DNA from 2 places in the Methylocystis bryophila genome. Region 2 is predicted to be linked to the other one. Evidence: predicted binding sites of a transcription regulator. Region 2 holds the regulator's gene; the other holds the start of a gene.
What was found. The regulator LexA, encoded in region 2, represses DNA repair genes until DNA is damaged. The targets are predictions, from matches to a motif close to TGTTCNNNNTGTGTTCNG.
Positions count from the first base shown of each region.

Region 1: QMG80_RS06340 (PA0069 family radical SAM protein) is a predicted target of LexA. The motif match lies at 2,025-2,042, and genes of this name have one in related genera.

Region 1 is NZ_AP027149.1:1,347,646-1,358,323, reverse strand. Features, by position in the region: gene QMG80_RS06360 (hypothetical protein) at 1-113, shown strand, start outside; gene QMG80_RS06355 (hypothetical protein) at 215-607, shown strand; gene QMG80_RS06350 (SOS response-associated peptidase) at 680-1,372, opposite strand; gene QMG80_RS06345 (YchJ family protein) at 1,419-1,934, opposite strand; gene QMG80_RS06340 (PA0069 family radical SAM protein) at 2,257-3,393, shown strand; gene rnhB (ribonuclease HII) at 3,498-4,130, shown strand; gene QMG80_RS06330 (site-specific DNA-methyltransferase) at 4,275-5,447, shown strand; gene QMG80_RS06325 (heparinase II/III family protein) at 5,579-7,309, shown strand; gene QMG80_RS06320 (hypothetical protein) at 7,385-8,359, shown strand; gene QMG80_RS06315 (winged helix-turn-helix transcriptional regulator) at 8,414-8,803, opposite strand; gene QMG80_RS06310 (GFA family protein) at 8,894-9,316, shown strand; gene QMG80_RS06305 (TfoX/Sxy family protein) at 9,322-9,651, shown strand; gene QMG80_RS06300 (DUF2232 domain-containing protein) at 9,875-10,678, shown strand, end outside.
Region 2 is NZ_AP027149.1:2,460,454-2,471,131, forward strand. Features, by position in the region: gene QMG80_RS11505 (family 2A encapsulin nanocompartment cargo protein cysteine desulfurase) at 1-661, shown strand, start outside; gene cysK (cysteine synthase A) at 1,267-2,244, shown strand; gene QMG80_RS11515 (3-phosphoglycerate dehydrogenase family protein) at 2,315-3,502, shown strand; gene QMG80_RS11520 (RrF2 family transcriptional regulator) at 3,593-4,078, shown strand; gene QMG80_RS11525 (glutathione S-transferase) at 4,118-4,714, shown strand; gene lysM (peptidoglycan-binding protein LysM) at 4,761-5,324, opposite strand; gene QMG80_RS11535 (outer membrane beta-barrel protein) at 5,554-6,234, opposite strand; gene QMG80_RS11540 (SDR family oxidoreductase) at 6,561-7,328, shown strand; gene QMG80_RS11545 (NADPH-dependent FMN reductase) at 7,385-7,936, shown strand; gene QMG80_RS11550 (restriction endonuclease) at 8,070-8,609, shown strand; gene lexA (transcriptional repressor LexA) at 8,854-9,561, shown strand; gene QMG80_RS11560 (hypothetical protein) at 9,590-10,510, opposite strand.

The sequences.
Region 1 (10,678 bases), 1.1 Mb from region 2:
TATTCGTCAACAGCCGCTACGAGGCGCTCTGCAACGTCAACTACTGGTTCGCCAGCAAGGAACAGATCGAAGCCTGCAAGGAAGCGAAGACAGAATTGGACACTCGGCGATGAAGCTCAGACCTTTCCATTCCGAAAGCTTAGAGCGCGATTTGTGCGAAAAACCGGTTTCCACTTTTTTGCATTGCGCTCTAGGCGCCACGCTTGCGCTTTTCTTGAGCGCGACGGGCGCCGGCGCGAAGGAACTCCACCTCGATTGCGCGCGCACGGATCAGAAGGTGACCCTCGGGCTCGACACCGAGCGGCGCTATCTCGAGATCATGTGGAGCGAGGGCGTCGCCGAGGAATATACGCAGGGCGAGTCTTACATCTCTGGGCCCGACAGTTTCGGCGAAAAAGAAAAGGTGACCTATGTGGTCACGATCGACAAGGACCTCGTCACCTTCGGCCAGGATCGCGCCTGCCTGCAAAGCGGCACGAAAAAGAAATGCGTCGATAGCCAGACGCGCGACACGCTCGATCTCGCGAAAGGCGAGCTGAAATACGATCTTGGCGACGAGATCGCCGTGTTCAAATGTCAGCCGGCGCCGCCGGGGCGAGGCTTCTGACAGCCCCCTCCCTATCCCTCCCCCGCAAGCGGGAGCGGGGACGCTACCGGGCGAGGCTGCGCGAAGTCGTAATCAAGCCCCGAGTCTGGGAAGGAGGCCTTCGCCTTCAGCTCGGTCGATCAGGGTCGGATCGTCGTCGCCGACGCCCGAGCGATTGACGCGCGTCGAGACGGTCCACTCCTGAAGGGCCTCATCGGGCGCGGGGCGAAGCAGCGTCGCGGGATCGTCGCCGCTCACCCAATGCTCTGCGTCGCTCCAGGACAAGAGGATCGGCATGCGATCGTGAAAGCGGCTCATCCATGGGTTGGCGGCACCGACGACGATGGTCGCGGAGAGCAACTGTTGGCCGTTCGGATCGCGCCACTGCTCCCAAAGGCCCGCGAGCGCGAGGGGCAGCCCATCGGCGCTCGAGAAATAATGCGGGATCTTGCGCCCCTTTTCGCTCGTCCATTCATAGAAGCCCGAGGCGGGCACGATGCAACGCCGCGATTTGAAAGCGTCCCGAAACATCGGCTTCTCGCTGAGCGTCTCGGCGCGCGCGTTGAAGCATGACGGCAGCTCCTGGAGCGGCTTCTTCCACCAATAAGGAATGAGCCCCCAGCGCATCGGCGTCAGCTCCAGCCCCGAAGGGCCGGCGCGGAGGACCTCGATCGCGTCCGTCGGCGCGACATTGTAGCGCGGCGCGAGATTGCGCGGCTGGCCGACGAGGTCGGCGAGCCGGCGAATCTCCGCCCAGGAGAGGTGCTGGGTGAAACGTCCGCACATGCGGACTCAGCATACATGGCTTTTGCGGAAAGAGGCGCCGGCCACATCACGCCGCCATGGCGCAGCACTTCTTGAATTTCTTGCCCGAACCGCAGGGACAGGGATCGTTGCGGCCTGGCTGCTTGCCTTTCACGACAGGCTCGGGCTTGCGGTTCGCCTCCTCCAGGAAGCACCAGCCGCCGGTCGTCTCGTCCGCGCGAAATTTCGAGCGTTCGCGGTGCGCCTGCTCATTCCCGTCGAGCGAGAAATGCGCGACGAACTCGACATAACCCTCTTTGTCGCCGGCCTTTCCATCTTCGGTCGAAAGAATGTCCAGGCCGAGCCATTGCGACTGCGTGGCCCAATGCTGCACCGCCTTGCGATCGAAGTCGTGGCGCGACTCAGGCGCGAGCGAATCATAAAGAAAGTCGATCTTGCCCAGCGCAAAGGCGCTGTAGCGCGCACGCATGAGGGCTTCGGCCGTCGGCGCGGGCTTGCCCTCCTCGAGGATCGGCGCGCAGCACGTCGCATAAGGGAGCGGCTCTTTATCTTTGACGCGGCAGGGACAGGGCTTTTCGGTCATGACCTTCTCATCACGTGGCGTTGGCGGAGATCGCGCCTTCTATCGAAGCGTCGCGGAAAGCTCCAGCGCGCGGCTTGACGCCGCGCCGTTTGTTCTCTATATGTTCCTTATTCGCTGTTTGTTCTGTTTCGCGTTTCGGAGGGCGTTCGGCTCCGTGTTTCGCCTCCTCCGCGTCTCTCGTTGCGTCGGGCTTTCGCGTTGGCGTCGGGTTTCGTTCCAGTCGAGCCTTTGCCTTCGCGGCTTCCGGGCGCGCGTCTCGTCCCCACGAAAGCGCCCGGGGGCCGCGGAGTAGCAGGCTATCCCAAAGGAAGGACAGGTCGCGATGAGAAGCCTGGAGAGCGCCGGCAGCGTTCTGCAACCCTATCGAGCACTGGGGCTCGGCGCGCCGGAATCACTGATCGACCCCGCGAGGCGACGCGGCCGCGGAGCGCTTTCCCGCAAGAGCGGGCGCTTTGAGCCTCACGCGCGAGAAGAGGCTGACGACGGATGGGGATCTCTCGAAGATCTGTCGGCGTTGGAGACCCGCGTCCATCTCGAAAAGGCGAGAAGCGTCGTCACAAAAAACGATTCGCCCGACATCGCCTTCGATCGTTCGGTCAATCCCTATCGCGGCTGCGAGCACGGTTGCGCTTATTGCTATGCGCGCCCGTCGCACGCCTTCGTCGGCTACTCGCCGGGCCTCGATTTCGAGACCGAGATCTTCGTCAAGGACGGCGCCGCGCAGGCCTTGGAGCGCGAGATCTCCGCACCCGGCTATGTCGCGAAGACCCTGGCGCTCGGCTCGAACACCGACCCCTACCAACCGCTCGAGAAGCGCCATCGCGTCACGCGCGGGCTGCTTGAAGTGCTCGCGCGCGCGAACCACCCGGTCGGGATCGTCACGAAATCGGCGCTAGTCACGCGCGACCTCGACATCCTCGCCCCCATGGCCAAAAAGGGCCTCGCCAAGGTCGCGATCTCCGTCACGACGCTGGACGGCGATCTCGCGCGTCGCATGGAGCCGCGCGCTCCACAGCCGCGGCTGCGCCTCGAGGCGATCGAAAAGCTCGCCGCAGCCGGCGTGCCGGTCTCGGTTCTCGTCGCGCCGATCATCCCGGCGATCAACGACGCCGAGATCGAGACGATCCTGACGCGAGCGCGCGCCTGCGGCGCGAGCGAGGCGGGCTATGTGCTGCTGCGGCTGCCGCTCGAGCTACGCGAGATCTTCAGCGAATGGCTTTGCGAGCATTTTCCCGATCGCGCGCGCCATGTGCTCTCGCTCATTCGCCAGACGCGCGAGGGGAAGCTCTACGACCCCTCCTTCGAGACGCGCATGACCGGCGAAGGCCCTTATGCCTGGATGATCGGCCGGCGCTTCGAGCGCGCCGCCGAAAAACTCGGCTTCGGCCAGGGTGCGCGCCTGCGTTGCGATCTTTTCAGCCCGCCCCGTCGCGCCGCCGAGCAGCTTGCGCTATTCTGATGCAGCGTCCTAGCTGATCGCAAAACCCATCAACATTTGCGGGTTTCGTTCTAGCACCGGCGCCGACGCGCGGCGCGTTCCGCGACAAAACCTCTCGGAACGCGATGCGCGGGATCAGTCCAAGCCTTCCTGACTTCATGCTCGAAGCCGAGCTCATCGCCCAGGGCGTCGCGCCTATCGTTGGCGTCGACGAAGTCGGCTGCGGGCCGCTCGCCGGCCCCGTCTGCGCCGCCGCGGTCATCCTCGACCCCGCGAATGTTCCTAAGGGAATAGCCGATTCGAAAGCCCTCGCCGCGGCAGCGCGCGAAACCGCCTTTGCGGCGATCGTCGAAAGCGCGCTGGCGGTTGGCGTCGCCTTCGTGACGGCGAAGGAGATCGACGAGACCGACATCAGGAAGGCCGCGCTCAAAGCGATGGCGCAGGCCGTTGGGGCCTTAGGGCTCGCCCCGGCCTTCGCGCTCATTGACGGGCGCGACGCGCCTCCTCTGTCCTGTCCTGCGCGCGCGGTCGTGAAGGGCGACGCGCTGTCTCAGTCGATCGCGGCGGCTTCGATCGTCGCCAAAGTCGCACGCGACGCGATGATGCGCGACCTGGCGCGCATCCACGAGGAATATGGCTTCGCGACGAACATGGGCTACGGCTCCGCCAAGCATTTGGACGCGATTGCGCGTCTTGGCCCCACGTCCTTTCACCGATTGAGCTTCTCGCCCTTCAAGGCGCGCGAGAGAAATACGTAATAATTGGTCAATCATTGCTCCAAATCGAGATACTTTAACAAAGCCGTCCGAAAAAGGGACGCATGCGCGACACCCCTCGAAACTCGGCCTTTACTTCGTTCCGCCATAGTCCATCGCGTCGGTAGCGTAAGTGGTGTCGAGTTCATGCAAACCGCTCGCGTCGGGATTGCCCGTCCTGTAGCCCAGATAAAGGTCACGCGTACTGGGACGAAAGCTGACGGGCCGCCCGGCGCGGCGCGGCGCAACGCGATCCTTCGCGGCGATTGCGTCTCGCTGCTCCGCGCCTTGCCGGAAGCCTCGGTCGATCTCGTCTTCGCCGACCCTCCCTACAATCTGCAGCTCGCCGGCGCGCTATCGCGCCCCGACCAGAGCGTCGTCGATGCGGTCGACGACGATTGGGACAAGTTCGCGGATTTTTCCGCCTATGACGCCTTCACGAAAGACTGGCTCGCCGCGGCGCGCCGCGCGATGAAGCCGCAAGCGACGATCTTCGTGATCGGCTCCTACCACAACATTTTTCGCGTCGGCGCGATCATGCAGGATCTGGGCTTTTGGATCTTGAACGACATCGTCTGGCGCAAGACCAATCCCATGCCCAATTTTCGCGGCCGGCGCTTCACCAACGCCCATGAGACGATGATCTGGGCGGCGCGCGACGCCGGCGCGAAACGCTACACCTTCAACTACGAGGCGCTGAAGGCGGCGAACGAGGATTGCCAGATGCGCTCCGATTGGCTGCTGCCGATCTGCGTCGGCGCCGAGCGGCTCAAAGACGAGCGCGGCCGCAAAGCCCATCCCACGCAAAAGCCGGAGGCCCTGCTCGCCCGAATCATGCAGGCGGCATCGCAGCCGGGGGATCTCGTCCTCGACCCCTTCTTCGGCTCCGGCACGACGGGGGCGGTCGCCAAGCGGCTGCGGCGCGACTATCTCGGCTTCGAACGGGAGTCCTCTTACATCGACGCCGCGCAGGCGCGAATCGCGGCGGTGGAGCCCCTCGACGCGGATATGCTCGCGCCGGCGCCGAGCAAGCGAGCCGAGCCGCGCATCGCCTTCGTGAGCCTCATCGAGGCCGGCCTCATCGCGCCGGGAACGCCGTTGACCGACGCAAAACGACGGCACAAGGCGACCGTGCGCGCCGACGGGACGCTTTTGATCGGCGGCGTCATCGGCTCCATCCACAAGACCGGCGCCTTGGCGCAAGGCTTACCCGCCTGCAACGGCTGGACCTTCTGGCACTTCGAGGAAAGCGGAGCCCTCTCGCCGATCGACGATTTGCGCCAGCAGGCGCGCGACCTCCTGCGCGAGGCGGCGGAATAGACCTCCGGGCGCCGCCGGCCGCTCACTGTCACAAAACCGGTGCATTCGGCCCGCGATTAGGTTACCGGTCGTCCCTTCAAGCGATAAGACATCGCGCCAGATCCAAATGCTTGGGATGGTTTGGGGCGAGCATGCTGCATGCGTTAAAGACGTTCTTTGCGGGAGCGATGCGTTTTGCGAGCGGCGGCGAGATCGGCGCCCGCGCATCGGTGAAGGCCCGTATCGAGACTCCGACGAGACTGCGCGGCGCAGCTCCCGACATGCGCACGGCCGACCCGACGGTCGCGAAGGAGTTCGAGTCCGGCGTCTATTCCTTCGCCGGCAAGCTGGCGCAGACGAGCAGCCAGTCTCCCTTCGCGCTGACGCCGCCCAGCCGAGCGTGGCGGCGCACGCTCGCCGGTTTCTCCTGGCTGCGCCATTTGCGCGCCGCTGACACGCCGGGGGCGCGCAAGACCGCCCGGGCGCTTGTCCAGGATTTCCTCGAGATGCGTTCACCCGCAGCGGACGACGCGGCTCAGGAGCCTGGAACGATCGCCCGGCGGGTCCTCAATCTGATGGCTCACGCGCCTTTCCTGCTAGAGGACGCCGAGCCCCAGTTTTCCCGTCTGCTGCTTCAAGGCCTCGCCGTTCAGGCAAAGAGCCTGGCCGCCATGCTGACATCGAGACGCGCGAAAGGCGTCGATCGCCTGCTCTGCGCTCTCGCCCTTTTCGAGTTCACCCTCTGCACGGATTCGAGCCCTCAACTGAAAACGCAGGCCCGCCAGGCCTTCCTGGCCGCGTTGAGCGAGCAGATGCTTTCCGACGGGGGCCATGTCAGCCGCAATCCCAGAACGACGCTCGATCTCTCGCTCGATCTCCTGGCGCTCCGCCAGCTCATGGTGGCGCAAGGGGTCAAACCCCCCGCGGCCCTGACCGCGACGATCGACAAGATGATCTCCCTCCTGCGGCTGCTGCAGCACGGCGACGGCGCTCTGGCGCGCTTCAATGGAATGGGCGCGGGCAATCCCGGCGCGCTCGCCACGGTCTTCGCGCATGAGCCGTCCGGAGAGCCGCATCTGGAGGATGCGCGCCCCTCCGGCTATTCGCGCATGGCGCGGGGCGGGACGACCGTCATCATGGACACGGGCGCTCCGCCGCCAAAGGAATATTCGCGCGAGGCCCATGCCGGCGCGCTCTCTTTCGAGCTTTCATTCGGCCCCGAGCTGGTTGTGGTCAACAGCGGGTCGCCGCTCCCCTCGCTCGAATCGGCGCGGGAAGCGGCGCGCGAAACCCAGGCGCATTCGACGCTTTGTCTCGACGAGCAATCCTCGAGCCGGATCGCGCCGCTCTCCGAGAAGGCCGACTCCGGCCTCATCCTGGAGCATGGGCGGACGAAACGCGCGCGCCGGCGCTCGACCCGCTTCGGCGACGCGCTCTCTGTCGATCTCGACGGCTATGCGCGGCGTTACGGATTGCGTCACGATCGCCTGCTCATCTTGAGCCGCGACGGCTCGCGGCTGCTCGGTCAAGATCGGCTTTCGGCCGTTCGCGGCGCTAAAGCCGGCAGGCAAGCGCATTCTTTCGCGCTCCGGTTCCACCTGCATCCGCAGGCGCAAGCGGTTCTAAGCGAGGATGGGCGCAGCGCGGAGGTGACGCTGCCCTCCGGCGCGCAGGTGCGATTTTTTGCCGACGGCCCCGCGCGGCTCGAGGAGGGCCGCTATGGCGCCGCGCCGGAAGGACCGCGCCCGACGACGCAAATCGTCGTCCGCGGGGAGGCCGCGCAAGGCGCGCGGCTGCGCTGGTCGTTTGAGCGCGTTGCACAGCCGGCCGGCGCAAAGGCCGAAGGCAGTAGACCCGCTATCTTTGGGTTTGATCCAGGATAAATCGACCAAGCCAAGGAAAGAACCCGCGCCATCGGCTTCTACTAAAGGGTGGCGCAACCTCTCACAGGAGCCAGAATGAAGCGCGGGTCCTTCACGACAAACCTTGGGGTCGGCCTCTTTTGGATCTTCTTCGCGCTCTCAATATTTAGCCTATTTTTGTTCCAATATGTCTTTGTAACATGCGGCGTCTTTCATTGCAGCGAACCGGAGTGGGTCCTGCCTGCAGGAATGGGCTTATCTGGCTTCATCGGGTTTCAATTGGTCGGCCTTGTGCTAAAGCGCCTTCTCACAGGAAGCTTCCGCAGTCCGAACCGCCTCGTCACGACAACGCTCCTCGTAACTACTCTTGTTCTAGGAACCGCCGCCGGCGCATATTTCAACCGCGAAAGACCGGGGCCCTCCGAAGGTTCGATCGATTGCGCGAACCCTGAACTTGCGGCCGGCCATAAAGAGTGCCAGGCAAGCGGCAAGGATGATGTACAACCGCCCGCGATTTCTCAGGCTGACGGCGCAACGCATCCGTCAGATGCGCCCAACTCGCCTTGCGACTATGCAACTGTTTTCTTGGTGGACGAAAACGACGCGGATGTAAAAGTAACTGATATTCGGCAATGCTACAAAATTTTGGGCGAGGGTGAGTTTGGCGATCCAAACAATCATCAATGCCTGACCTACCGCTCGGCTAACGAAATGGCAAAATCAAAGCAGAGCGCTAAGAAAAAATATATTGTTTCCGGATCCACTGTGATCACCATTTCCTATAAAGAAAAAACATATTCAATAGAGACTTCTGCCTCGCTGGGACCAAATGAGGTCAGTCATTCTACGTATTATAGCGATATGAGTGGTTACGTTCCCGTATTCGACGATGTAAGGCTCACGGATTACAAACAGGTCTGCAATTTCGATGGAGAATACGATTGCTCGCATGCGCCATTCTACTTTCATCTTGACGATTCGTCTAATCCCTTTGGCGCCAAGCGCCAGTGGAAGAGTCTATCCAGCATATTACACAAACGCTTTCGCCCCAAGAGATGCGCAGGCAAGTGAAGGCGCGAGGCTAAGGTGGTCGCTTGAGCGATGCGCAGGGTCCGCGGCGATTGCCTATTTGCCGGCTTTGGCCTTTAAGGCGGTGAGGTCTGAGGGTTTCAGCAAGAGAAACTTTTCCGGCGTTTTCCATGTGTCCGGCAGATGTTTATTCGCCCATTTGCAAACGGCTTGAAGCACTGGCAGCAATTCGGCTCCTTTTTGCGTCAGCCCGTAGTCATACCTGATGGGATGTTCTTGATAAGCGCTCTTCTCGATAAGGCCGAATTCCTCCAATCGAATGAGTCGATCTGTCAGCACGTTCGTCGGGATGCGTTCAGGGGATTGAGAAAAATCTCCAAACCGCGTTTTCCCCATTGCGAGATCGCGCATGATGATAAGCGTCCATCGGTCGCCAAAAATATCCAAAGATGTGGCTATCGGGCATCCCGATCTGAGTTTTTTCAAGGGCCCTTCGTCGACTGACAGTGGCTTGCGAATCGCAAGTCGCTCATCTAATATTGAGGGACATGAACGCACAGTTCAGGAGAAAAACCAATGTCAGAAGCTTTTCAAGGCCGCTGCCTTTGCGGGGCTGTCCATTATGAATGTAACGCCGATCCCCTCATGTCCGGTCATTGCCAGTGCGCCGATTGCCGCAAAAGCAGCGGGACGGGCCATAGTTCGCATCTCGCCGTTCCCCGATCCTCGGTGACCGTATCAGGGGATGTAGTCATCTACGACAAGGCGGCTGACAGTGGTCATGTGGTCTCGCGGGCATTCTGCCCTCGCTGCGGCTCGCCGATGTATTCGTTGAACGACGCAATGCCCGAATTGATGTTCCTCAGGGCGTCGAGCCTGGATGACCTCGAGCTGTTCAAGCCTCAAATGATCGTTTACGCGAGCCGAGGCGCTTCTTGGGATATCCCCGATACAAATCTGCCGCGCTTCGAAAAAATGCCGCCCATGATGGAGGGCTAGCCGGAATGGCGTCCGACCCCGCGCTTGTTGAACGCCTTCGATCTATTCTCGCTAATCACCCGCACGTCGAAGCTCGCCGCATGTTTGGCGGCGTTTGCTTCACCCTGAACGGCAACATGTGCGTCGGCGTCCACAACAAGAACCTTATTCTTCGTGTTGGCGAAACGCGAGCCGAAGAGTTGCTGACGCGCGAAGGCGTCATGCCCATGGATCTGACGGGCAAGGTTATGAAGGGGCGGGCAACAATACTCCCAGAGGCGATTCGCACCGATGCTCAGCTTACCAGCTATACGCAATTCGCGGTCGATTTTGTTGAAACTCTTTCGCCGAAATAGCACGCGTGATCGGCCGAACCTGGCGCTTTTTCGTTCGCTGGTCGGGGAGCCGCCTCCTGGCAAAAGCCGAATTTCAAGCTCGGATGCGTTCGTGCTCCGCGAAGGCTTGCCCTGAAGCCCCGGCTGGCCTAAAAGGCCCCGGCGTTGGCGGCGACCCCGTTCCGGCGCATTTTCCGTTGGCGGCTTGCGGCCAAGCCGCGACAACTTCTGGAACCCTCCCGCCGTGACGAATCGAAGCGTCTATTCCCCCGCCAATTTCGCATTGGCGATCGGCGGCGGGCTCTCGGCGGCTCTGCTTTTCGCGGTGCTCGGCAAGGGCTCGTTCGAGGGCTTCCTGCTGTCGCATCTCGCGCCGCTGCCCATCATGATCGTTTGCCTTGCGCTGGGCGTGTCGCAGGGCGCGACGGCGGCGATCGTGGGAACGCTCGGCTTGAGCATATGGCCGCATCCGCTCTTCGGCATGGCCTTCGGGCTGCTCGTCGCTTTGCCGGCCTGGCTTTCTTGTTATGCTTGCGCTGGCGCGCCCTTTCGGGGCCGCGACTGGCTCGAACGCGGCACGGCCCGATGGGCCGTGACGGCGCAGACGCTTGCGGTCGCAGCGGCGGTCGCGCTGTTTATCGGCATGGCGGCCCTCTCCTCCACCGGCACGGTCACAGAGCCGCTCGCCTATTTGCAAGAACAAATGAATCTTGCGATCGAGGCGATGAAGACGGAGGGCGTCTTCGGAGAAAAGGCCAATCCCGAGGACATAAAACGCGTCATGCGTCAGGCGCTGCCGGCGATGGTCGCAGGCCACATGCTTCTCGTGCAGGCGATCAACCTTTGGCTCGCCGCCAGGATCGTGCAGTTTTCGGGCATGCTGCAAATCACATGGCCGGACATCGCCGCCGAGCTTGCGCTGCCGCGATGGTTGGCGGTCCTGCTAGTCATCGGCTTCGGGCTTTCCTTCGTCGACGGCCCGGTCGGCGCCGTGGGTCTCTCGCTCGCGGCGCCCATAGCCCTCGCCTTCGGCTTCCAGGGCCTCGCG
Region 2 (10,678 bases):
GCATCGTCATGGCGCGCGCGTGTTGATCGACGGCGCGCAGTCGGTTCCGCACAAGGCCGTCGACGTGCAGGAGATCGACTGCGACTTCTTCGTCTTCTCCGGACACAAGGTGTTCGGCCCGACCGGCATCGGCGTGGTCTATGGCAAGGACGAGGTGCTGAAGGACATGCCGCCCTGGCAGGGGGGCGGCAATATGATCGCCGACGTCACCTTCGAGAAGACGATCTTCCAGGGACCGCCAGAGAGGTTCGAAGCCGGCACCGGCAATATCGCCGACGCGGTGGGGCTGGGCGCGGCGCTCGATTATGTCGAGAGCATCGGCATGGAGGCGATCGCGCGCTACGAGCATGATCTGCTGCTCTACGCGACCGAGAAGATGCTGACCGTTCCCGGCCTGACCTTCATCGGCACGGCGCCGGAAAAGGCGTCGGTGCTGTCCTTCGTCCTGCAGGGACATGAGCCTCTGGATGTCGGCAAGGCGCTCGATCGCGAGGGCATTGCCGTGCGCGCCGGCCATCATTGCGCCCAGCCGATCCTGCGCCGCTTCGGCCTCGAGGCCACCGTGCGCCCCTCGCTCGCCTTCTACAACACTTGCGCCGACGTCGATGCGCTCGTCTCGGCTCTCCGGCGACTGCAGAACGGGCGGAGCTCCGGCATTTAGCGTGGGCGTTGACCCGCAGCGTGCAACCGGCAGCCCTCGGCGTAATCACGCCTGGTGACGAGGAGGACGCTCGTGTGCTTTCTCGTTACGAAACGCCTCCGTCGCCGCCTCGCGTCTCGCCTTCTCCGCCTCCCGATCATAGAGAGGCGTCTCTAAATCCGCCTGGGGCAGATCCAAATCCATAGGCCTCACAGTTGGCCTAGTTTCCTTGGGGCTACGGGGTTCGGTGTTAGGCTGCTTGGACGTAGCCATGATGCGTTTCCTTGCTCACTAGAGCATGTCCCGGAAAAGTGCGAAGCGGTTTTCCGGTCAGGACATGCTCCAACCTTTGATTTGGCGCGATTCCTTATCGCTCGAACGATTCCGTTCGAGCGGGAAACGCGCTAGCGCCGCGCGCTCCTTTTCAGAGGCGCGAACCTTCCGATGCAGGTAGCGGCGCGAGCTTGCACGGCAATGCCGCTGCGACGATCTCCTGCGGAGGCTTCCATTCGCCGGTCAAAGGCAGGGCCGCTCGCAAGAAGACCACGGGCAGAAGTATAAATTATCAATTGACACATTTTATAAATTTAGTAGTCTAACTTCAAATTGGAGCTTTGGAGGTCGGCATGCCGCGCTGGTTTGAGGACAATTCCCTTTCGATCGGCCGCACGCCGCTGGTGCGCCTGAACCGAGTAACGGACGGCGCTCCGGCAACCGTTTTGGCGAAAATCGAGGGCCGCAATCCGGCCTATTCCGTCAAGTGCCGGATCGGCGCCGCCATGGTGCGGGACGCGGAGAAGCGCGGGCTTCTCACCCCCGGCCGCGGGATCGTCGAGCCGACCAGCGGCAATACCGGCATTGCGCTCGCCTTTGTCGCCGCCTCGCGCGGCATTCCGTTGACGCTGACCATGCCCGAGACCATGAGCCTAGAACGGCGCAAGCTCCTGCTCGCCTTCGGGGCCAATTTGATCCTCACCGAAGGCGCGAAAGGCATGGGCGGCGCCGTCGCCAAGGCCGAAGAGATCGCCGCTTCCGATCCCGGCCGCTACCTGCTGCTGCAACAGTTCAAAAACCCCGCCAATCCCGCGATCCACGAAGAGACCACGGGCCCGGAGATCTGGGACGACACCGACGGAGCCGTGGACATTTTCGTCGCCGGCGTGGGCACGGGCGGCACGATCACCGGCGTTTCACGCTTTTTCAAGAACGTTAAAGGCAAGCCCGTGCTTTCGGTCGCCGTCGAGCCTTCGGCAAGCCCTGTTCTCACTCAACAGCGCGCAGGCGAGCTGCTGAAGCCGGGCGCTCATAAGATTCAAGGCATCGGCGCCGGATTCATTCCCAGTGTTTTAGACCTGTCTCTTGTCGACCTCATCGAACAAGTCACCAATGAAGAGGCGATCCTTTTCGCGCGACGCCTGAGCAGCGAGGAAGGGATACTCTCGGGCATATCCTGCGGCGCAGCCGCCGCGGTCGCCGTGAGATTGGCCAATCGTCCAGAGAACCAAGGCAAGACTATCGTCGTGATCCTCCCCGACTCGGGCGAGCGATATTTGAGCACGGTCCTTTTTGAAGGGCTGTTCAACGCGCAGGGCTTGGCGGCGTGACTGTTTGCCTGCTCCGCGCCGACGCACTCTTTGACGAACGCGCAGCTTAGAGACGCTGTAGGGAAAGTTCATGTTCAACGTGCAGACTTACGACAATATTCCGGCCGAGCGCTTGCAGTGGGTTTCGCGGGAAAAGTTCTCGATAGGTCCAGAAGTGTCAAGGCCGGACGCGATCCTATTGCGTTCGCACGACCTGCATGACGCGCCGATACCCGCGACGCTCCTGGCGGTGGGCCGCGCCGGCTCTGGCGTCAACAACATTCCGATCGAGGCGCTTTCGAAGCGCGGGATCCCCGTTTTCAATGCGCCGGGAGCCAACGCCAACGCGGTCAAGGAACTCACGATCGCGGCGCTGTTTCTCGCCTCGCGCAACATCGTCGCCGCAGCCGGCTTCGTCCGCAGCCTGCAAGGCGACGATGCGACGGTTCAAAAGCTCGTGGAAAAAGAGAAAGGGCAATTTGGGGGCTTCGAGCTGGCGGGAAGAAAACTCGGCGTCGTGGGTTTAGGGGCCATCGGCGTCCAAGTCGCCAACACAGCAATTCAATTGGGGATGCGAGTCTACGGCTTCGACCCGCTCCTGACGGTCGAGCACGCTCTGCATCTATCGCCGTCAGTCACGAGCGTTGGCAGTCTCGACGATCTCCTGACGGAAGTGGACTTTTTGACGCTTCACATTCCTCTCGACAATGACACGAGGCGCTTGATCGACGGGCGTCGCTTGTCGAGACTGAATGATGGAGCCGTCTTGATCAACTTTTCCCGCGCCGGCGTCGTCGAGGAGGCGGCAGTCTGCGCGGCGCTGCAATCAGGAAAGCTTCACGCTTACGTCACCGATTTTGCAACTCGGACGATTCTCGATCAACCACGCGCGATCGTGCTGCCGCATCTCGGCGCGTCAACCGCAGAAGCGGAGTCCAACTGCGTCAACTCGGTTGTCGAATCCGTCGTGGATTTCTTGGAGAACGGCGAGATCCGCAACTCGGTGAACTTCCCGAAAGTCACGTTGCCGCGGAGCGGCGGAACTCGTTTGGCGATCGCGAATGAGAACGCCCCCGGCGTCGTAAGTCGAATTTCGTCCGCTTTGGCCGCAGCGGAACTGAACATCGAGAACCTGTCGAACAAATCCCGCGACGACTACGCATTTACGCTTGTTGATTTGAACGCGGACATCGGGCCCGAAACCCTCCAGCTCATTCGCTCGACGAAAGGCGTGTTGTCCGCCCGTCTGATCCCCAAGTCGGCGGGCTTCTTCGAGTGAGCCGCGAGCGCGGCGGGTCACGACGGCGAACATAATCAGTCTATAGGGAGCGCGCGCTATGCCCTCTCGACTTTTCGGTGGACGGATCTGGTGCTGACGAAAAAGGGCAAATACGGGCTCAAGGCGATGGCCCATCTCGCTCAATTCCCTCCGGGCGAATTTGTGCACGCCGTGGATATCGCCGAGGAGCAGAATATCCCCAAGCGATTCCTCAACGGGATTCTTTTCGAGCTGAGAAGCTTCGGCTTCGTGCACTCGAGGATGGGCAAGAACGGCGGCTACACGCTCGCCCGCGAGGCCGACAGAATCATGGTCGGCGAGATCGTGCGCGCCATCGACGGGCCGCTTGCGCCGATCGCCTGCGCAAGCAAGACGCGCTACCAGCGCTGCGAGGACTGCGCGAGCGAGTCCGCCTGTCCGGTGCGCTTCCTGATGGTCGAGGCCCAGCGCGCTCTTTCCCAGCTCCTCGATAATTGCTCGCTCGCGCGCATGTGCCGGCTTGGGCAGTCCGGCGCGATCGACGCCTGTTGCGAGGCGCCCCCATCGCCGCCTCGTTTGGCGGTGGTCGAGAATTAAGACCGTCGCGACCGACCGCGGACGTGCTATGGCTTGGCCATGCTCGTCCTACGCTATCATCCCGCTTCCCCTTACGCCCGAAAGGTCAGGATCGCCGCCTCGGCGCTCGGCCTGACCGAGCGTCTAGAGCTGTCGCCAACCGACACGGCCGATCCGACCGATCCGATCCGCGCCCAAAATCCGCTTGGAAAAATCCCGACGCTGCTCTTCGAGGACGGCTCGGCGCTCTATGACAGCCGCGTGATCGTGGAATATCTCGACCATCTCGCCGGCGGCGGGCGGATCATTCCCTCCGACCCCGCCCGGCGCTTCCCGGCGCTGCGCCTCGAGGCGCTCGGCGACGGAATTTGCGACGCTGCGCTGCTCATTCGCTACGAGCAGACGACGCGCCCTGAAGCACAACGCTCGGCGAGCTGGATGGAGCTGCAGCAGGGCAAGATCGATCGCGCGCTCGCTGTCCTCGACGCCGCGCCGCCGTCCGGGCCGTGCGACATCGGCCATGTGGCGATCGCCTGTGCGCTCGGCTATCTCGATCTGCGCTTCGGCGGCGCCTGGCGCACCGCTGCGCCGAAGCTCGTCGCCTGGCTGGACGCTTTTGCGCGCGAGACGCCCGCCTACGAGGCGACGAGGAGCTGAAGATTACGCGCGGCGACGCCGCGCGTAATCTCGCAGCGGGCGAGCTTCAAGTCGTCGGCGACTTCCAAACGACCTCCTCGCCCTTTTTCTCGGCAGAGGCGATCTCCTGCGGCGGCTTCCACTCGCCGGAAGAGGGGGCCGCGGCGGCCGCGCTCGGGTGAGCGAGATCTGGAATCCGCAGCACCTGACCTGGAAAGATGCGATTGGGATCCGTGAGCAAGGGACGATTGGCTTCAAAGATCTGCTGATACTTCGAACCCTGCCCATGGCCGTAGAATTGCTCTGCGATCGCCCACAAGCTGTCGCCCGATTTTACGGTGTAGAAGCGCGACTCGGCATGCGTCTGCCCCACGACGATGTTGTTGACGACCCGGGTGACCCCTTGCGTGTTTCCCACGGCCAGCGCCAGCTTCTCGGCCGCGGCTGTCGTCGCGGCCGAGCCGGACAGCGTCACCGTCGAGCCGTCGACCGCGATCTCCACGTTGGAGGCGTCGAGGCCGTGCCTCGCGATTTCGCCCTTCAGCGCCTCGGGCGAGGCGGCGCTCGTCTCGGTCGCGCCCGCAGGGGCCGGCGCGTCTTTTTTCTTACCGAAGAAATCAAGAATACCCATCTTGCGCTCCTTCGCTTGAAGACCGCGCGTCGCGGTCGCGAGCCTGCATCTAGAGCGCGCAAGCCTCGCGGCCATGACAAAAGCCAGGGTCGCTCACTTTTTGAGTCCTTCTCGGGCGAGTCGGCGCGCCTTCCTTCCGCTCGAGCTCGAGCGAGGAAGAATCGCGCTGGATCAACATGCCCTAGCGAGTTCCGATCGCAAAAGCCCGTCAACTCTCGAAGAATTCGTTCTAGAAGTGGTAGTTCACGCCAAGGCGCACCTGCGAATTATTGGAGCCGACCTGCAACGCCCAGGGAGAGTAGTTGAAGTAGGAGGTGGAGCCGAGCGACGTGAACAGATATTCGGCTTTCACCGAGATGTTGGGGATGACCAGATATTCAACGCCGGCGCCGAGCGCCCATCCGAGCTGATAGCTGGACTGCTGACCCCAGAAATTTCCCCACCAGACGTTCTGCATGTTTATCTCCGTGCGCCCGCCCGCGAGGCCGCCGGAGATAAAGAACAGCGCACGATCCATGGTGTAGCCGACGCGGCCGCGCAGCGTGAAGAGATCGTTCAAATTGCCCGAGGTCATGCGCCCCGGGTAGGGATAATTCGTCGCGCTGATGCCGGTGAAGTCGAAATCGGCTTCGGCGCCGATGAGAAAGTTCGGCGCGACCATGTAATTGTAGCCGCCCGTGAAGCCGAACTCGCCGCCCGACGGCTGGGCGAAGAGCCAATTCGCGTCGTCGGTGAACGAGCCCCAGCCATAACCGGCGTTGAGGCCCGCGTAAAAGCCTTGCCAGCGCGTGACCGGAACCGGCGCATAATAGTCGGCCGGCGCTTGGCGATAGGGCAGGTCGGCGGCGACGGCAGGGAGGGCTCCGAGCGCCAGGGGCGCCAACAGCGCCGCAAGAAACGCGTGTCTCATTTTGCTCAACTCCATGCTTTGTCTCCAGACGCGCTAGTCCTTGGGCGCGTCGCCCGGCTGAGCCGCAGCTCAGGGAACGAGGCTTCGATGTATAATCGTTCAGCTTAACGAGACCTTTCTGGAGCCGACTCTCATCGTTTGGTTAAAGTAACTATTTAGGAACTATGTAGTAAGAATTGTGTCGATAATGGGGTATATGGGCATGTATTCGTATTTATACTTTGTGCCGCCGCCGGGCGCCAGAATTTTTGGCTTGGTTTTCGGTTGATGATGGCTAATAAAGCGTCAATGTCGGCGAGGGCGCCGGCGGCGATTGCGGAGGATGGATGCAGGCGGCGGAGCAGAGCGGCCCGGTTCTCGTGACGGGGGCGGCGCGACGCATCGGCCTTGCGCTGGCTGAGGGTTTTGCGCGGGCCGGCCGGCCGGTCGTGCTGCACGCCTCTCCCCGATCGCAGGCGGCGGCGCGGGCCGCCGCCGAGAAGCTCGTGGCGCAAGGTTTCAGGGCCGAGGCTCTGGCCTGCGATCTCGCGCGCACAGGCGAGGCGCGCGAGCTGATCCCGCGCGCCGAGGCGCCTTTTGGACCGCTCGCGCTGCTCGTGAACAGCGCGGCGCTTTTTGAGCCCGATTCTGTGCAGAACTTCACGCCCGAGGCGCTCGAGCGGCATTTCGCGGTCAATCTTTTCGCGCCCGTGTTGCTCGGCCAGGCTTTTGCGGCCCGTTTGCCCGAGGGCGCCACGGGCGCCATCATCAACATGATTGATCAGCGGGCGCTTCGCCTCACCCCGCGCGACTTCACCTACACCCTCTCGAAATCCGCGCTGTGGACTGCAACCCGCACGATGGCGCAGGCTCTCGCCCCGCGCATCCGCGTCAACGCCATCGGACCCGGTCCGGCGCTGCCAAATCTCTATGCGGGCGAGGCGGGATTTGCGCGAGAGGCCGCCGGCGTCCCGTTGCAGCAGGCGATCACGCTCGAAAGCCTCGTTGATGCGGCGCTTTATCTGGCGCGAGCGCGGCACGTGACGGGCCAGATGATCGCGGTCGACAGCGGCCAGCACCTCGCCTGGCGCACGCCGGACGTCGAGGAAGACTGAGCCAGCACTACTTTAGGGAGGGGCCGCGGGGCCAACCCGAATAAGGGGCGATCATCATGAGCCAATTCTCGATTCTCGTTCTGATCGGCAGTCTTCGCCGCGATTCATACAACCGTAAGCTCGCGGGCGCCGTCGCGAAGCTCGCGCCGCCAGAATTCTCGTTCACGCAAGCGAAGATCGCCGATCTGCCGCTCTACAATCAGGATGACGACGCGGCGCAGGCAGACCCCGTGAAGCGTCTCAAGGGCGAGATCGCCGCCGCCGCTGGGCTGCTATTCGTCACGCCCGAATACAACCGCTCCATTCCCGGCGTGCTGAAGAATGCGATCGACCATGCCTCCCGCCCCTATGGGCAGAACGCTTTCGCGGGCAAGCCCACAGGGGTCATCGGGATCTCGGTCGGCGCGATCGGCACGGCCATCGCGCAGCAGCAATTGCGCAACGTGCTGGCCTATCTCGACGCGCCGACGCTCGGCCAGCCCGAGGTGTTTTTGCAGATGAAGGAAGGCCTGTTCGATGCAGCCGGCGACATCGGTGAGGGCAGCCGTTCTTTCCTGCAGGGCTGGATGGACCGATATGTCGCCTGGGTGAAAAAGCACGCGGGCTAGCTTGGCGCTTTCCCCAGGGATGCTCGCCAGGGCGCAATCGAAAGCTAACGCCTCCGGGTTTCAATGGCGGAGTTGTTCGCCGCGCCGATTCGCTCGCAAACGGGCGGGTCCCGGCCGCATTCGGTGAAGCTGCGTGAAGAGGGGGAATGAGGCGTCGCCCGAAAAGGGCAGGGAGAGAAGGCTCTGCCTTCTCTGGTTCGTCGTGTTCACCCTTCTCGCAGGCGGCTATTGGCCGAGCCGCCTCGGCCTCGCCTTTATGGCGCTCGCCTATCTCGGCGTTCTTCATCTTGCGATGCTCGTCTTTGACGAGGTGACCTCGCCGCAATTCCATGCGGACATGAGTCCGGAGGAGTTCGAGCGCTATTGCGCTTCGCTTCTGCGGGAGCGCAAATGGGACGCGCGCGTCACGCCGGCGAGCGGCGATCAGGGCGTGGACATCGTCGCCGACAAGCGCGGTCTGCGCATCGTCGTGCAGTGCAAGAAATATTCGAAGCCCGTCGGGAATCGCGCCGTGCAAGAAATCGTCGCCGGCATCGCCCACCGGGACGCGCAAAGGGGCGTCGTGGTCGCCACCGCCGGCTACACGGCCTCGGCCATAAAGCTTGCGGCCTCCAATGAGGTCCTGCTGCTCCATCACTCGGAGCTCCACAGGATTGATAGGCTGCTGCGGTGACGGCGCCGCCAGCGTTTGCCTTTGCGAGATTCTCGCGAGCGCTCAACCCGCGTCGCTTCCGCGCGGAAGGGCTGATCTGGCCGTTGGCGGATTTCAGCAGGGGATGCGGCGACTCATCCGGCTCATTATGCAATTGCGGAACGCAGCGCGAACGGTTATGCTTCGTTCATGATTTGTTTATGGAGGCCGGTTATGCGGAGCGGACGGCGGCGTCACGCTTCGCCGCCTCTGGGGGCCAAACGCAATGCTCACGAGAAAACAGAGCGATCTTCTGCGCTTCATCCATGAGCGTTTGAAGGAGACTGGCGTTCCGCCTTCATTCGACGAAATGAAGGACGCGCTCGATCTGCGCTCGAAGTCGGGGATCCATCGGCTGATCTTGGCGCTCGAGGAGCGCGGCTTCATCCGCAGGCTTCCCAACCGCGCCCGCGCCCTCGAGGTGCTGCGGCTGCCCGAATCGGCGACGCCGCAGAGCGCCATCCGCGCCAAGAAGTTCTCGCCGAGCGTCATCGAAGGGAATCTCGGCCGGGTGCGCGCCTTGCAGGAACGCGAGGATGAGGAGGCGGAGGTGAACGTCGCGATCCCCGTCATGGGCCGAATCGCCGCCGGCACGCCGATCTCCGCCATTCAGTCGCGCAGCCACACGATCAGCCTGCCGCCCGATCTCCTGAGCTCGGGAGAGCATTTTGCGCTCGAGGTGCGCGGCGATTCAATGATCGAGGCGGGCATTCTCGACGGCGACACAGTCGTCATTCGCAAGCAGGAGCAGGCGGAGACCGGCGACATCGTCGTCGCGCTGATCGACGACGAGGAGGCGACGTTGAAGCGACTGCGCAAGCGCGGCGCCTCGATCGCGCTCGAAGCCGCCAATCCCGCCTATGAAACGCGCATCTTCGGCCCTGATCGCGTCCGCATTCAGGGCAAGCTCGTGAGCCTGTTACGAAAATATTGAAGCGAAGGGGGGGGCGCTCAAATCGGCCCTACTCGCGCGTGGCGCGCAAGACGTTTCTCGTGAAGGCCGGTCCGATGCGGTTGTCGACGATTTCCTCGGCGTAGGTCGCGGAGCCGTCGTCGAGCGAGAGGCGCACCGTCGTCGTGATCGTCAGGCTGGCGCGCGAATATTCGGCGAGCGTTTCCGCGGAAGCTTCGGGGCGCCTGGCCGCGAGCTCCTTTGTCTCGCGGTCGATGACCTCCCGCCAGGCTTCGGTCAAGGCGTTGGAGTCGAAGACCTTGGTCGAGGTGAAGGTGACGAAGCCGTGGGCTTCGTCCTTGTCGTAGCGCGTTGTGAGCTTGATGGGCACGCTGGCCCCGTTGCTGTGGCCTTCAGCGTTGGCGGTCTGGGGCATGCCGAGATCGGCTTCGCGTTCTTCGGGTGTCTGCGCTTCGGCGAAAAGGCGGGCCGCTGGCGCGATCACATCCATCGGGAAGAGGGAGCCCGGCTGCAACCGCGGCAGGAGGGACTGCAGCCGTTCCTTGGCGGGGTCGTCGCTTTTCAGCCCCTCGATGCGCGTCTCGACGGCCTTGCGCATCGCGTCGAGATTGTCGATCTTCTTCGCCGCGCCGCGCGGATCGGTCTCGACCTCGATCATGTCGGCGCCGAAGGCCTGGATGCGGTCACGAAAGATCTCGGTGAGACTGGGCTGTCCCGGCGGCGGTTCCTTGGGCGTGAGCCGCCAGCGCATCTTGAAGCCGCTGAGCGTGGGTTCGAGCACGGTCAGGCTGTTGGTGAACTCTCCCCGCACGCTTTTCTCGCCGGCCCTCGTCAGACCGTGCGAATCGGCGCTTGTCTCGATCTCGACGCGGTAGACGCGCTCCACGCCGATCTTGGGGCGATAGGCCGGAAGGCGCGTCGTCAGCTCCACGGCCAAGGCTGAATGCCCGCCGGCAAGGGCGAGCGCCACGAGAGAGAATCCCGCCAAACTTGAGAGGCTTTTGCGATGGAAGTCCGCTCGAGCGCCTTGATTCTGGCGCGCCTTCCCGCCCCCTGCGCAGCTGCGTTCGAGGGACAGACGCGCGAGGAGGGCGTAGCAGCTTCTTCTGGGGAGCTTGACCATATTCTCATTCGGACG